DNA from 4 places in the Kitasatospora sp. NPDC043950 genome. Region 1 is predicted to be linked to each of the others. Evidence: riboswitches for the same ligand, from Rfam matches in the RefSeq annotation. Region 1 holds a riboswitch; each other region holds the start of a gene.

What was found. A riboswitch is a leader RNA that binds a small molecule or an ion and turns the genes downstream of it on or off. The one in region 1 is predicted to bind cobalamin.
Region 2: another riboswitch for cobalamin. It lies ahead of AC07BF_RS30470 (ABC transporter substrate-binding protein); the one in region 1 lies ahead of AC07BF_RS02660 (CoA-acylating methylmalonate-semialdehyde dehydrogenase).
Region 3: another riboswitch for cobalamin. It lies ahead of AC07BF_RS03865 (cobalamin biosynthesis protein); the one in region 1 lies ahead of AC07BF_RS02660 (CoA-acylating methylmalonate-semialdehyde dehydrogenase).
Region 4: another riboswitch for cobalamin. It lies ahead of AC07BF_RS27880 (ribonucleoside-diphosphate reductase subunit alpha); the one in region 1 lies ahead of AC07BF_RS02660 (CoA-acylating methylmalonate-semialdehyde dehydrogenase).

What each region holds. Positions count from the first base shown of each region.
Region 1 is NZ_JBWKER010000003.1:92,133-95,146, reverse strand. Features, by position in the region: gene AC07BF_RS02665 (acyl-CoA dehydrogenase family protein) at 1-112, opposite strand, end outside; gene AC07BF_RS02660 (CoA-acylating methylmalonate-semialdehyde dehydrogenase) at 120-1,619, opposite strand; cobalamin riboswitch at 1,836-2,008, opposite strand; gene AC07BF_RS02655 (nitrilase-related carbon-nitrogen hydrolase) at 2,363-3,014, shown strand, end outside.
Region 2 is NZ_JBWKER010000056.1:39,325-42,338, reverse strand. Features, by position in the region: gene tkt (transketolase) at 1-1,284, opposite strand, end outside; cobalamin riboswitch at 1,831-2,035, shown strand; gene AC07BF_RS30470 (ABC transporter substrate-binding protein) at 2,158-3,014, shown strand, end outside.
Region 3 is NZ_JBWKER010000004.1:68,105-71,118, reverse strand. Features, by position in the region: gene AC07BF_RS03870 (cobyric acid synthase) at 1-710, opposite strand, end outside; gene AC07BF_RS03865 (cobalamin biosynthesis protein) at 707-1,675, opposite strand; cobalamin riboswitch at 1,783-1,914, opposite strand; gene AC07BF_RS03860 (alpha/beta hydrolase family protein) at 2,179-3,014, shown strand, end outside.
Region 4 is NZ_JBWKER010000047.1:40,927-43,940, forward strand. Features, by position in the region: gene AC07BF_RS27875 (hypothetical protein) at 1-398, opposite strand, end outside; cobalamin riboswitch at 859-984, shown strand; gene AC07BF_RS27880 (ribonucleoside-diphosphate reductase subunit alpha) at 1,177-3,014, shown strand, end outside.

The DNA of each region.
Region 1 (3,014 bases):
CCGGGAAGTGCTTGGCCTGGTCCCACGCGACCGCGTTCGGCGCCAGGTGTTCGCGGGCGAAGGCCCGGGTGGTCGCCGCGATGGCGAGCTGGTCCTCTGTGAGGTCGTGCACGGCGCCCTCAGCCCATCGTCGGGATGGTGAAGCTCGCGCCCTCCTTGACCCCGGAGGGCCAGCGCGAGGTGACGGTGCGGGTGCGGGTGTAGAAGCGGATCGAGTCCGGCCCGTGCTGGTTGAGGTCGCCGAACCCGGAGCGCTTCCAGCCGCCGAAGGTGTGGTACGCGACCGGCACGGGGATCGGCACGTTGACGCCGACCATGCCGGTGTTCACCCGGCGCGCGAAGTCCCGCGCCGTGTCGCCGTCCCGGGTGTAGACGGCCACGCCGTTGCCGAACTCGTGCTCGCTGGGCAGGCGCAGCGCCTCCTCGTAGTCGGCGGCGCGGAGCACGGTCAGGACGGGGCCGAAGATCTCCTCCCGGTAGATCCGCATGTCGGGAGTCACGCGGTCGAACAGCGAGGCGCCGAGGAAGTAGCCGCCCTCGTGCCCCTCCAGCCGGAAGTCCCGCCCGTCGACCACGAGTTCGGCGCCCTCCTCGACCCCGAGGTCCAGGTAGCCACGGACCCGCTCCAGCGCGTCGGCGCCGACCAGCGGGCCGAAGTCCGCCGCCGGGTCGTCCGAGCGCCCGACCTTCAACGCGGCGATCCGCTCGACCAGTTTGGCCACCAGGGCGTCGGCGGTCTCCTCCCCCACCGGGACGGCCACCGAGATCGCCATGCAGCGCTCGCCGGCCGAGCCGTAGCCGGCGCCGATCAGCGCGTCCGCGGCCTGGTCGAGGTCGGCGTCCGGCATCACGACCAGGTGGTTCTTGGCACCGCCGAAGCACTGCGCCCGCTTCCCGTGCGCGGCGGCGGTGGCGTAGACGTACTGGGCGATCGGCGTGGAGCCGACGAACCCGACCGCCTGCACCCGCGGGTCCTCCAGCAGGGTGTCCACGGCCTCCTTGCCGCCGTTGACCACGTTCAGCACGCCCGGCGGCAGCCCGGCCTCCAGGAGCAGTTCGGCGAGGCGCAGCGGCACCGAGGGGTCGCGTTCCGAGGGCTTGAGGACGAAGGCGTTGCCGCAGGCGAGGGCGGGTGCGGCCTTCCAGAGCGGGATCATCACCGGGAAGTTGAACGGCGTGATGCCCGCGACCACGCCGAGCGGCTGGCGCATCGAGTACACGTCGATGCCGGTGCCCGCGTTGTCGCTGAACTCGCCCTTCAGCAGGTGCGGGATGCCGGCGGCGAACTCCACGACCTCCAGGCCGCGCTGGATGTCCCCGTGGGCATCGGCCACGGTCTTGCCGTGCTCGGCGGACAGCAGCCGGGCCAGCTCGTCCTTCTCCTGCTCGACGAGTTGGAGGAAGCGCAGCAGGACGCGGGCCCGCCGCTGCGGGTTCCACGCGGCCCACCCGGGCTGAGCCTGCGCGGCGTCGGCGATCACCGCCTCGACCTCGGCCCGGCTGGCCAGCGGCACCCGGGCCTGCACCCGGCCGGTGTTGGGGTCGTACACGTCGCCGAAGCGACCGGAGGTGCCGGCGGTGGGCTTGCCGGCGACGAAGTGGGTCAGTTCTCGGACCATCGGGTTCCTTCTCTCGACAGGGTGGGGAGAGGAGGAGGATCGGAGGCCGCCGCGGGTCGGCGGGCACACGGTGGTGCGCCCCGCGGCACGGGCGTGCGGCGGCGGAACGGAACGTCAGGGCGTCGGGGCCCCGGCGGCCGTCGGCACGGGACGACCAGGAGCGGCAGTGGAGCGGGAGCAGCCCGGAGTCATGCGTGTCGTCTCCATCCTCGTGGAAAACACGGAACACCCGCGGCCGGTATCCTGACTCCCGGATCACCGCACGCCCCCAGGCCTTCCCGGCTGGCTGCCAGTGGCCTTCGTCTGCGAGGACGAACTCCCCGGTCACAGTGGCGGGACCGTGCCGGACTCACACCGGCTTCCCTGACACCGCGGACCTGCCGTCGACCATATAGTTGGACGTCCTAGTAAGTCCAGAGGCCCGCACGCGCGTTGCGCCATCGGGTTTCCGCCGCGCCGAGCCCTGCCCGACGCCGGTCACCGCGCAGCCGCGTAACCGCGTAACCGCGTAACCGCCCACCATTCGCAGGCCACCCCCTTGCCGGAACGTTCCGGCATGGCTAGATTCTTCACCACGCCAGCAAAGCTGACTGAACTTTCAGTTATACCGCAGGGCCGCGTCGGCACCAGAGAACAGAAGGAACACCCATGACCACGTCCACCACCACCGGCCGCACGGCCGCCGGAGGCCCCGCCTCCCGCACCTGCCGGACGTCCCGCCGGCAGACGAGGACGGTCCGCCCGTGACCTCGTACGCCGTCCTCACCTCCTTCGGCTCCCCGCTCGGCTCCCCCGGCCGCACCAGGCCGGCCGAACGCGCGCCGCTGCGCGTCGGGCTCGTGCAGATGCGCTGGCACACCGACCCGGCCGAGCACGACGCCCGGCTGCGCGAGGGCGTGGCACTCGCCGCCGCGCAGGGCGCGACGATGGTGTGCCTGCCCGAGCTGACCCGCAGTCCCTACTTCTGCAACACCGACGACCCGATGGGGGAGGGCGCCGCCCGCCACCTGGAGGACGTCGAGACGGGGCCCACCACCCGCCTCGCCGCCGAACTCGCCGCCGAACTCGGCATCAGCGTCCACGCCTCCCTGTACGAGCGCGCCGAGGACGGCGGCCTCGGCTACAACACGGCCGTCTGCGTGGACCGCGACGGCACCCTCGTCGCCAGAACCCGGAAGAACCACATCCCGGCCTTCCCCGGCTACCGCGAGGACCTGTGCTTCCGCCCCGGCGACAGCGGGTTCCCCGTCCTGGCCCACCAGGGCGCCGCCTTCGGCTTCCCCACCTGCTGGGACGAGTGGTTCCCCGAACTCGCCCGCGCCTACGCGCTCGGCGGCGCCGAAGTCCTCGTCCACCCCACCGCCATCGGCTCCGAGGTGGACCTCCCGGACTTCG
Region 2 (3,014 bases), on a different contig from region 1:
GGACGGCTGGCCGACCATGGTGGTGATGTTGCTGCCGGCCAGGTCGGCGGAGCCGCCCCACAGCTCGGGCAGGACCGGGGCCAGTGCGGTGAGGACCTCGCCCGAGGCGGCGCGGGTGGCCATGCCCTTGGCGTCGGGGGGAAAGGTCGGCAGGACGTCCGCCCAACCGTCGGGCAGCCGCTGCTCCCGCAGTCGGTCCAGCAGGACGGCGCGCTCGGGGTTCGCCGTGCGCCAGGCCGCGAACCTCTCGTCCCACTCGGCGTGCACCTGCCGGCCGCGGTCGGCGGCCTCGCGTGTGCGGCCCAGGACGTCCTCCTCGACGATGAAGTGCTCTTCGGGGTCGAAGCCCAGCAGCCGCTTGGTGGCGGCGACCTCGTCCTCGCCCAGCGCGGATCCGTGGGCCTTGCCGCTGTCCTGCTTGGTCGGGGCGGGCCAGCCGATCACGGTGCGCAGCATGATCAGCGAAGGGCGGCCGGTCTCCTGCCGGGCGGCGCGGGTGGCCGCCAGGAGCACGTCGACGTCCTCGACGTAGCGGCCGGTGCGCGTCCAGTCCACGGTCTGCACGTGCCAGCCGTAGGCGGCGTAGCGGGCCGGGACGTCCTCGCTGAAGGAGATGTCGGTGTCGTCCTCGATGGAGATGTGGTTGGAGTCGTAGAAGACGATGAGGTCGCCGAGTTCCTGGTGCCCTGCCAGGGAGGCGGCCTCGCCGGTGACGCCTTCCATCATGTCTCCGTCGGAGGCGATCACGTAGACGTGATGGTCGAAGAGGCTGGTGCCCGCTTCGGCGTCCGGGTCGAGGAGACCACGTTCGCGGCGGGCGGCCATCGCCATGCCCACCGCGCTGGCCAGGCCCTGGCCCAGCGGGCCGGTGGTGATCTCCACGCCGGGGGTGTGCCGGTGTTCGGGGTGCCCGGGGGTGGCGGAGCCCCAGGTCCGGTAAGCCTGCAGGTCCGAGAGTTCCAGGCCGTAGCCGGCCAGGTAGAGCTGGATGTAGAGGGTCAGGCTGGAGTGGCCGCAGGAGAGCACGAAGCGGTCCCGTCCCAGCCACCGGTCGTCGCCGGGGTCGTGGCGCATGACGTTCTGGAACAGCAGGTACGCCAGTGGGGCCAGGCTCATCGCGGTGCCCGGATGGCCGTTGCCGACCTTCTGCACCGCGTCGGCGGCCAGCAGCCGCACGGTGTCCACCGCCCGCGCGTCGACCTCGTCCCACCCTGTCCGCCCTGCCACCGGATCCGCGAGGGATTCGTCGCGCCGCGCGGTAGCGTCGTTCTGGTCGTTCGCCATGCCGTTGCTCCTTCGTCTCGGCTTGTCGTCCATCGTTCCTCCGGCACTGGGCGGGCACGACCGCCGGGCCGTCGCCCGCGTGATTGCTGGTGATGTACGAACTATCCCCAGGGGTGGCGCTCTGTCCGGCACGACACACCCTTTCGGTGAGCCGCTCCGCCTCGTCGCTTGCCCCCGAAGTGGGGGAACACACCCCTGACCACCCGTCGCAGGTCCGCGGGAGGGCGTGCGCGGGCCCCCCTTCGACGGCCCGGTGCCTCCGCCGCCGAGCAGGGTCGGTGACGGCGTGCTCGATCCGCTCGACGCCGACGACCAGCCGCGTCTCCGCCCGCCGGCCGAGTGGCGGCGCCCTACTTCCCCGTCACGTGCCCGGACGAGGTCCTGGACCACCACCTGCGGCACTACGCCGTCGAGTTCAGGAACTGGATCGTCGCCGCCCGCACCTGAGACCCCCGACCGGGCCCCGTGGCCGATCCCTCCCGCAACCCCAGGAACGGTCCAGACGACCATCCCACGGGCTGGCCAGCACCGACCTGACCACGCCTGATACCTTGCCATCGCCGTGGTGTACGGGAAACCGGTCTGAGTCCGGTGCGGCCCTCGCCACTGTTGCCGCGGAGTTCCGCGGCCCTCGCTGACCGGCTTTTCCAGCGGTCAGGGCCACTGGGCGGGTTGGAAGAGCCGTCCGGGAAGGTCGGCCGCGGCGCGTTGATGCGGAAGCCAGGAGACCGGCCACGGCGCTACATGTTCCACGAGGGTTTTGGAGAACACGTGCCCAGCGGTCTGCCGTATCCGTTCCGTTCCATATGTTCCGTACGTCCCACAGGTCCGATACGTGTCGGCCGGGCGGTCGCGGCCTTCCTGTTCATCGGCATGCTCGGAGCTTGCACGGGCGCCCCCGCGCCCACCACGTCCGGCGGGACGACCGGAACTGCCGCGCCGGTCAGCGTCGACAATTGCGGGTCCACCGTGACGGTCGGCGCGCCGCCCGACCGGCTGGTGACGCTCAACGAGGGTGCCACCGAGGTGGCCCTGGCCCTCGGCCTGCAGTCCCGCATGGCCGGTACCGCCTACCTCGACGATTCCATCCCGGAGAAGTGGAAGGCGGCCTACGACTCCGTCCCGGTGCTCTCCAAGGACTACCCGACGAAGGAGAAGCTCCTCGCGGCCCGTCCCGACTTCCTGTACGCCTCCTACTCCAGCGCGTTCACCGACAAGGTCGCGGGCACCCGGGGGGAACTGCGCGGCCAGGGCATCCTGTCGTACCTGTCCCCGTTCGGCTGCTCGGACAAGAGCCAGGTGCCGCCGACGACCTGGCAGGCGGTGTGGGGCGAACTGAACGACGTCGCCAAGGTCTTCGGTGTCACGGAGCGGGCCGCCGCGATCCAGCAGCAACAGGAGCAGCAGCTGGCCGAGTTCACGGCGACGGCCGCGGGCAAGGGCTTGAAGGTCCTGTGGTACGACTCGGACACCAAGGCGCCGTTCGTCGGGGCCGGCCACGGCGGACCTCAACTCGTTCTCAATGCCGTGGGCGCCCGCAACGTCTTCGGGGACCTGTCCGGTGGCTGGCAGAACGTGAGCTGGGAGAAGGTCGTCGCGGCGGACCCGGACGCCATCGTGGTCGCGGACGCCGGCTGGGACACGGCCCAGTCCAAGATCGACTACTTGGAGAACGACCCGGTGCTGAGCAAGCTCACCGCCGTGCAGCGCAAGGCTTTCGTGGTGGTGCC
Region 3 (3,014 bases), on a different contig from region 1:
GAGTCCTCGGCGTCCAGCCACAGGCCCGGCAGCATCGGCAGGGTGCCCAGCACCGGACGGCCGGTCAGCCCGTGCAGCATGTCCAGGCCGGGCGCCAGCAGCCGCGCGTCGCCGCGGAACTTGTTGACGAACCAGCCCGCCACGTGCCGCTGGTCCTCCGCCGACAGCAGTGCCAGCGTCCCGTACATCGCCGCGAAGACGCCGCCGCGGTCGATGTCCCCGACCACCACCACCGGCAGCCCGGCGGCCGTCGCCAGGCCCATGTTGGCGATGTCCCGGTCCCGCAGGTTGATCTCGGCGGGCGAACCGGCGCCCTCGCAGACCACCACCTCGTAGCGGCGGCGCAGATCCGCCAGGCACTCCAGCGACCGTTCCAGCAGGACGGGCTTGCGCTCGCGGTAGTCCAGCGCGCCCACCTCGGCGACCGGCCGGCCCAGCAGCACCACCTGGCTGCGGCCGTCCGCCCCCGGCTTCAGCAGCACCGGGTTCATCGCCGCCTCCGGCTCCACCCTGGCCGCCTGCGCCTGCATCGCCTGCGCCCGGCCGATCTCGGCGCCGTCGGCGGTGACGAAGGAGTTCAGCGACATGTTCTGTGCCTTGAACGGCGCGACCCGCACCCCCTGCCGGGCCAGCCAGCGGCAGATGCCCGCGGTCACCACGCTCTTGCCCGCGTCCGAGGTCGTCCCCGCGACCAGCAGTGCGTTGCTCATGCCCTTCCCCTCCACCGTGTCGTCAGCAAGCGCAGCGCGACGTGCCCCGCGACCGTCGTACCCAGGGCCAGCGCGCCCACCCGCCGGGAGAGCACGCAGGCCCGCTCGATGTCGTCCGCCGTCACCGGCCGCAACTCCGCGCCCAGCACCGGCCGGTGCTCCACCCGCTCCCCGTACTGGAGGGTCCCGCCCAGCCGGACGCCCACCGCGCCCGCGAAGGCCGCCTCCGCCTGGCCCGCGTTCGGGCTCGGGTGCGCCGAACCGTCCCGCCGCCAGACCCGCCAGGCCGTTTTCGGCTGCGGCGCGGCGGCCACCGTGAGCAGAGCCGTCAGCCGGGCGCCCGGCCAGCCCGCCACGTCGTCCAGCCGGGCCGAGGCCCAGCCGAACCGGGCGTACCGCGGCGAGCGGTGGCCGACCATCGCGTCCAGCGTGTTCACCGCGCGGAACGCCAGCAGCCCCGGGGTGCCCGCCAGCGTGCCCCAGACCAGCGCGTTCACCACGGCGTCCGCCGTGTTCTCGGCCACCGACTCGACCACCGCGCGGGCGATCTGAGGCCCGTCCAGCGCGCTCGGGTCCCGCCCGCACAGGTGCGGCAGCCGCTCCCGCGCGGCCGCCAGGTCGCCCGTGGCCAGCGACCGGCCGATGGTGCGCGCTTCCCGGGTCAGCGAGGTGCCGCCCAGCACCGTCCAGGTCGCGGCGGCCGCCAGCGCGGCCCGGCCCAGCGGACGCCGGCCCACCGTACGGTCCAGGGCCACCGCGCCGGCCGCGACCGCGCCGACGCACAGCGCCGTGTACCCGGCGCCGGCCACCCGGTCGTCCTGCCACACCCGCCGCTCCAGCCGGGTCGCCGCACCGCCGAAGACGGCCACCGGGTGGCCGCGCCGGGGGTCGGCGAAGCGGGCGTCCGCGGCGAAGCCCGCGGCGGCGCCGAGCGCGAACGCGGCGGCGCGGGTCAGCGGGCGCACGGCGGGTTCGGCGGAAGGCCGCGTGGGGTCCGGCGGGGCGGGGCAGCCTGCATCGCGTGCGTGTCCTCACTCAGGGTCCGCGCCCTGGATCGACGTACCGGGGGCGAGAGTCTCCTGGCTTCCGGGTCGGACACACCCCCGGGCCTTCCAGCGGCTTCTGACGGTCCGCCGTGGCAATGTTCCGAGCGTGCTCCCCGGTGACAGTGGCGGGACCGCGCCGGACTCGCACCGGCTTCCTCTGCATGCCTCCGTTTGGCCCCAGGATCCCATCACGCGGCCGAACCGGGAGTCAACCGAGGTCACGGAGGGGTTGGTCACACCTCGGAGCCCCGTCGCCACCTCCGATCCGCCCGCCCCGCCCTGCCTGACGCCCGCCCAGCCCGAGGCCCCGCCGTGCCCCGGACGGCCCAGCCCGGTGGCCGCCCGCGCGGCCCCCCGGTGAACTGGTGCCCGGACACCGCCCGGACACCGTCCGGTCCAAGACCAGCAGAGCGGGGAGCGATATGCGTTGGGGAACCGCGGCCGTCGTGGCGGCCGCCGTCGTCGGCGCCGGGGCCGCCGGGGCCGCCGTCCTGGTGATCGGCCGCCGGGCCTCCGAACGGCTGGTCCACCCGGCGAGCGCCGCCCGGGAGTCCGGCCCCGTCCTGGTGCGGAGCCTCGCCGCGGGCCGGATCACCTTCAACCGCCGCCCCGAGAGCCTGCGCCCCGGCCGCTGGGCCGTGGAATGGGACGACCACGGCCACGCCGTCGTCGAGGAGGTCCTGCACAGCGACGAGAACGGCGTCACCCGCCGCCTCGTCCGCGCGGACCGGGGCACCCTCACCCCCGGCACCGAGGTCCGCTTCACCCCCCGCGTCCACCTCGGCGACCCCACCGAGGCGCTCGGCCTCCCCTTCACCGACACCGCCGCCGACGGCGAACTCGGCGCCCTCCCCGCCTGGCGCCTCGACGGCAAACGCGGCACCTGGGTGATCCTCGTCCACGGCCCCGGCGCCGACCGGCAGCAGACCCTCCCGGTCCTCCCCGTCCTCGACCGCCTCGCCCTGCCCGCCCTCGCCGTCACCTACCGCGGCGACCAGGGCGCCCCGGCCTCGCCGGACGGGCTCGGCCACTTCGGCGAGACCGAGTGGCGCGACGTCGAGTCGGCGGTACGGCTCGCCCTCGACAGCGGCGCCGGCCGGGTCATCCTGTACGGCTGGTCCCTCGGCGCCACCATGGCCCTCCAGACGGCCTCCCGCTCCGCCTGGGCCCATGCCATCAGCGGCCTCGTCCTGGACTCGCCGGTCCTCGACCTGCCCGCCACCGCCCGCCGCGGCGCCGCCCGGGCCGGCTACACCGG
Region 4 (3,014 bases), on a different contig from region 1:
GATGCGGCGGAGGACGGCCGGTTGGAGGCCGAGGCGATCGGCCCGGCGACCGGCTTGTCGCCGCCGCCCTTCGTCAGCAGCACCGCCCCGCCCGCGATCAGGCCGCCGACCAGGACGACCGCGACCGCCACGCCGAGGGCCCGCAGTCGGCGGCGGCGCTTGCCGTCCGCCGCGTTGCGGTCGGCCAGCGCCTCCCAGTTCGGCTCGGCGCGCTGCGGCGCCTGGGGCTGCGGGTACGACTGCGGATGCGGCTGGGGGTGTGCCTGGGGATGCGGCTGGGGGTGCGCCTGGGGGTTCGGCTGCCACTGCGGCGGCAGCTGCTGCCCTGGCGGTCCCGGCTGCGGCAGCGGAGGCTGCCCCGGCGGACCGGGCTGCGCCACCGGCTGCGCGGGCGGCACCGGAGGCCCGTACGAGGCCGGCGGCGGCCCGAAGCCCCCGCTCGGCGGCAACACCGGACCGGGCACCACCGGCGGCTGCTGACCGTGCGCGTCCCCCGGCCCGGGGGGAGGCGTTCCCTGCGGACCCTGCCCGGGTGCGCCAGTTCCGTCGCTCACGCGCCCCCTCGCTTCGCTCGATGATCGCTTCGCGAAACGCGCCCCTCGGCGCTTCGCTCGCTCATGCGCCCAGATCGTAGGGCATGCCCGCGGCAACCGGTCCGCCCGGTGACCGTTCCGTATCGAAACCAGGACGCCGGGGCCCGGAATCAGGGCGCCGGGAGCCCGGAATCAGGGCGCCGGAAGCCCGGATCCGAGGCGCCCCAAGGCCACGACCCGCCCCCTCCCGGCACCACCGGTTATCGCTCCGACACACCGCGCCGTACTACATGTGGGGTCGCATCAGAGAGACACCACTAGATGTATGCTCAATCCTGCTGTCGATGCAGGGGAACCCGGTGCGAATCCGGGACTGCCCCGCAGCGGTGAGCGGGCGGCTACCAGTAGCCGCCCCGCGAGTCCGAGTACCTGCCGACGGTGTGCGCACGGGCCCTCCCGCAGAGGCCGCGCCAGCACGAGAACTACCTTCCGGGCCTCGCGGGCGGGCCGGGGACGCCACTGTCGCGCGACGCTTCCTGCGTACGTGCCGTGCTCCCCTGCCCCGAACGGCCCGGTACCCCCCGATCACCGCCGCCGATCGCCGCCAGGAGAGAGCGCCTTGACCACCGCTGCCTCAGCCACCCTGCCCGCCCAGGGCACCGGCCCCGCCCCCACCGACCCGACGGTCTCCGACCCCGGCGGCGCGCTCCTTCGGCTGCTCACCGACCGCAGCGTCGATCTCCCCCAGGTGGACCCCGGCCATGTCGCCGCCGCCGCGCTGCGCGGCCGCCACGCCGGCTCGGACTTCGCCGAGCTGCGCGGGCTGGCCGTGGACGCCGCCGCGTCGATGATCGCCGAGGACCCCCAGTACTCGAAGCTGGCCGCCCGGCTGCTCGCCCTGGAGATCGTCGACGAGGCGAACAGCCAGGGCTCGCGCTCCTTCGCCGCCTCGATCGCCGTCGGCCACGCCGAGGGCCTGATCGGCGACACCACCGCCGCCTTCGTCACCAAGCACGCCGCCGCCCTGGACGCGCTGATCGACGCGCACGGCGACGACCGCTTCGAGTACTTCGGCCTGCGCACCGTGCAGTCCCGCTACCTGCTGCGCCACCCGATCACCCGCAAGGTCATCGAGACCCCGCAGCACTTCCTGCTCCGCGTCGCCTGCGGCCTGGCGGTCGGCGACAGCGAGCAGTCGGTGCGCGAGGTCGCCGAGCTGTACGGCCTGATGAGCCGGCTGGAGTACCTGACCTCCTCGCCGACCCTGTTCAACTCCGGCACCCGGCACCCGCAGATGTCGAGCTGCTACCTGCTCGACTCCCCGCTGGACAACCTGGACTCGATCTACAACCGCTACGCGCAGATCGCCCGGCTGTCCAAGCACGCCGGCGGCATCGGCCTGTCCTACTCGCGCATCCGCTCGCGCGGCAGCCTGATCCGCGGCACCAACGGCAAGTCCAACGGCATCGTCCCGTTCCTGCGCACCCTCGACTCCTCGGTCGCCGCCGTCAACCAGGGCGGCCGCCGCAAGGGCGCGGCCTGCGTCTACCTGGAGACCTGGCACGCCGACATCGAGGAGTTCCTGGAGCTCCGCGACAACACCGGCGAGGAGGCGCGGCGCACCCACAACCTCAACCTGGCGCACTGGATCCCGGACGAGTTCATGCGCCGGGTCAACGCCAACGAGGACTGGTCGCTGTTCTCCCCCGCCGACGTGCCCGAGCTCGTCGACCTGTGGGGCTCCGACTTCGACGAGGCCTACCGCAAGGCCGAGCTGGCCGGCAAGGCCGTGCGCACCATCCCCGCGCAGACCCTGTACGCCCGGATGATGCGCACCCTGGCGCAGACCGGCAACGGCTGGATGACCTTCAAGGACGCCTCCAACCGCGCCGCCAACCAGACCGCGCTGCCCGGCCGCACGGTGCACTCCTCGAACCTGTGCACCGAGATCCTGGAGGTCACGGACGACTCCGAGACCGCCGTCTGCAACCTCGGCTCGGTCAACCTCGGCGCCCACGTCGCCCCGGGGGCCTCCGTCGACGACCTGCTCGGCGCCATGGACTGGGAGCGCCTCGACGCCACCGTCCGCACCGCCGTGACGTTCCTCGACCGCGTGGTGGACATCAACTTCTACCCGACCACCGAGGCCGGCACCTCCAACTCCCGCTGGCGCCCGGTCGGCCTCGGCGTGATGGGCCTCCAGGACGTCTTCTTCAAGCTGCGGATCGACTTCGACTCCGCCGAGGCCGCGCGACTGTCCACCCTCATCGCCGAGCGCATCATGCTCACCGCGTACGAGCGCTCCGCCGACCTGGCCGAGCAGCTGGGCCGCCACGAGGCCTACGGCGAGACCCGCGCCGCCCGCGGCGAGCTGCACATCGACCACTTCCCGACGGCCGCCCCGCAGTGGGCCGACCGCTGGACCGCGCTGCGCGCCCGCATCGCCGAGACCGGCCTGCGCAACTCGCTGCTGCTGGCCAT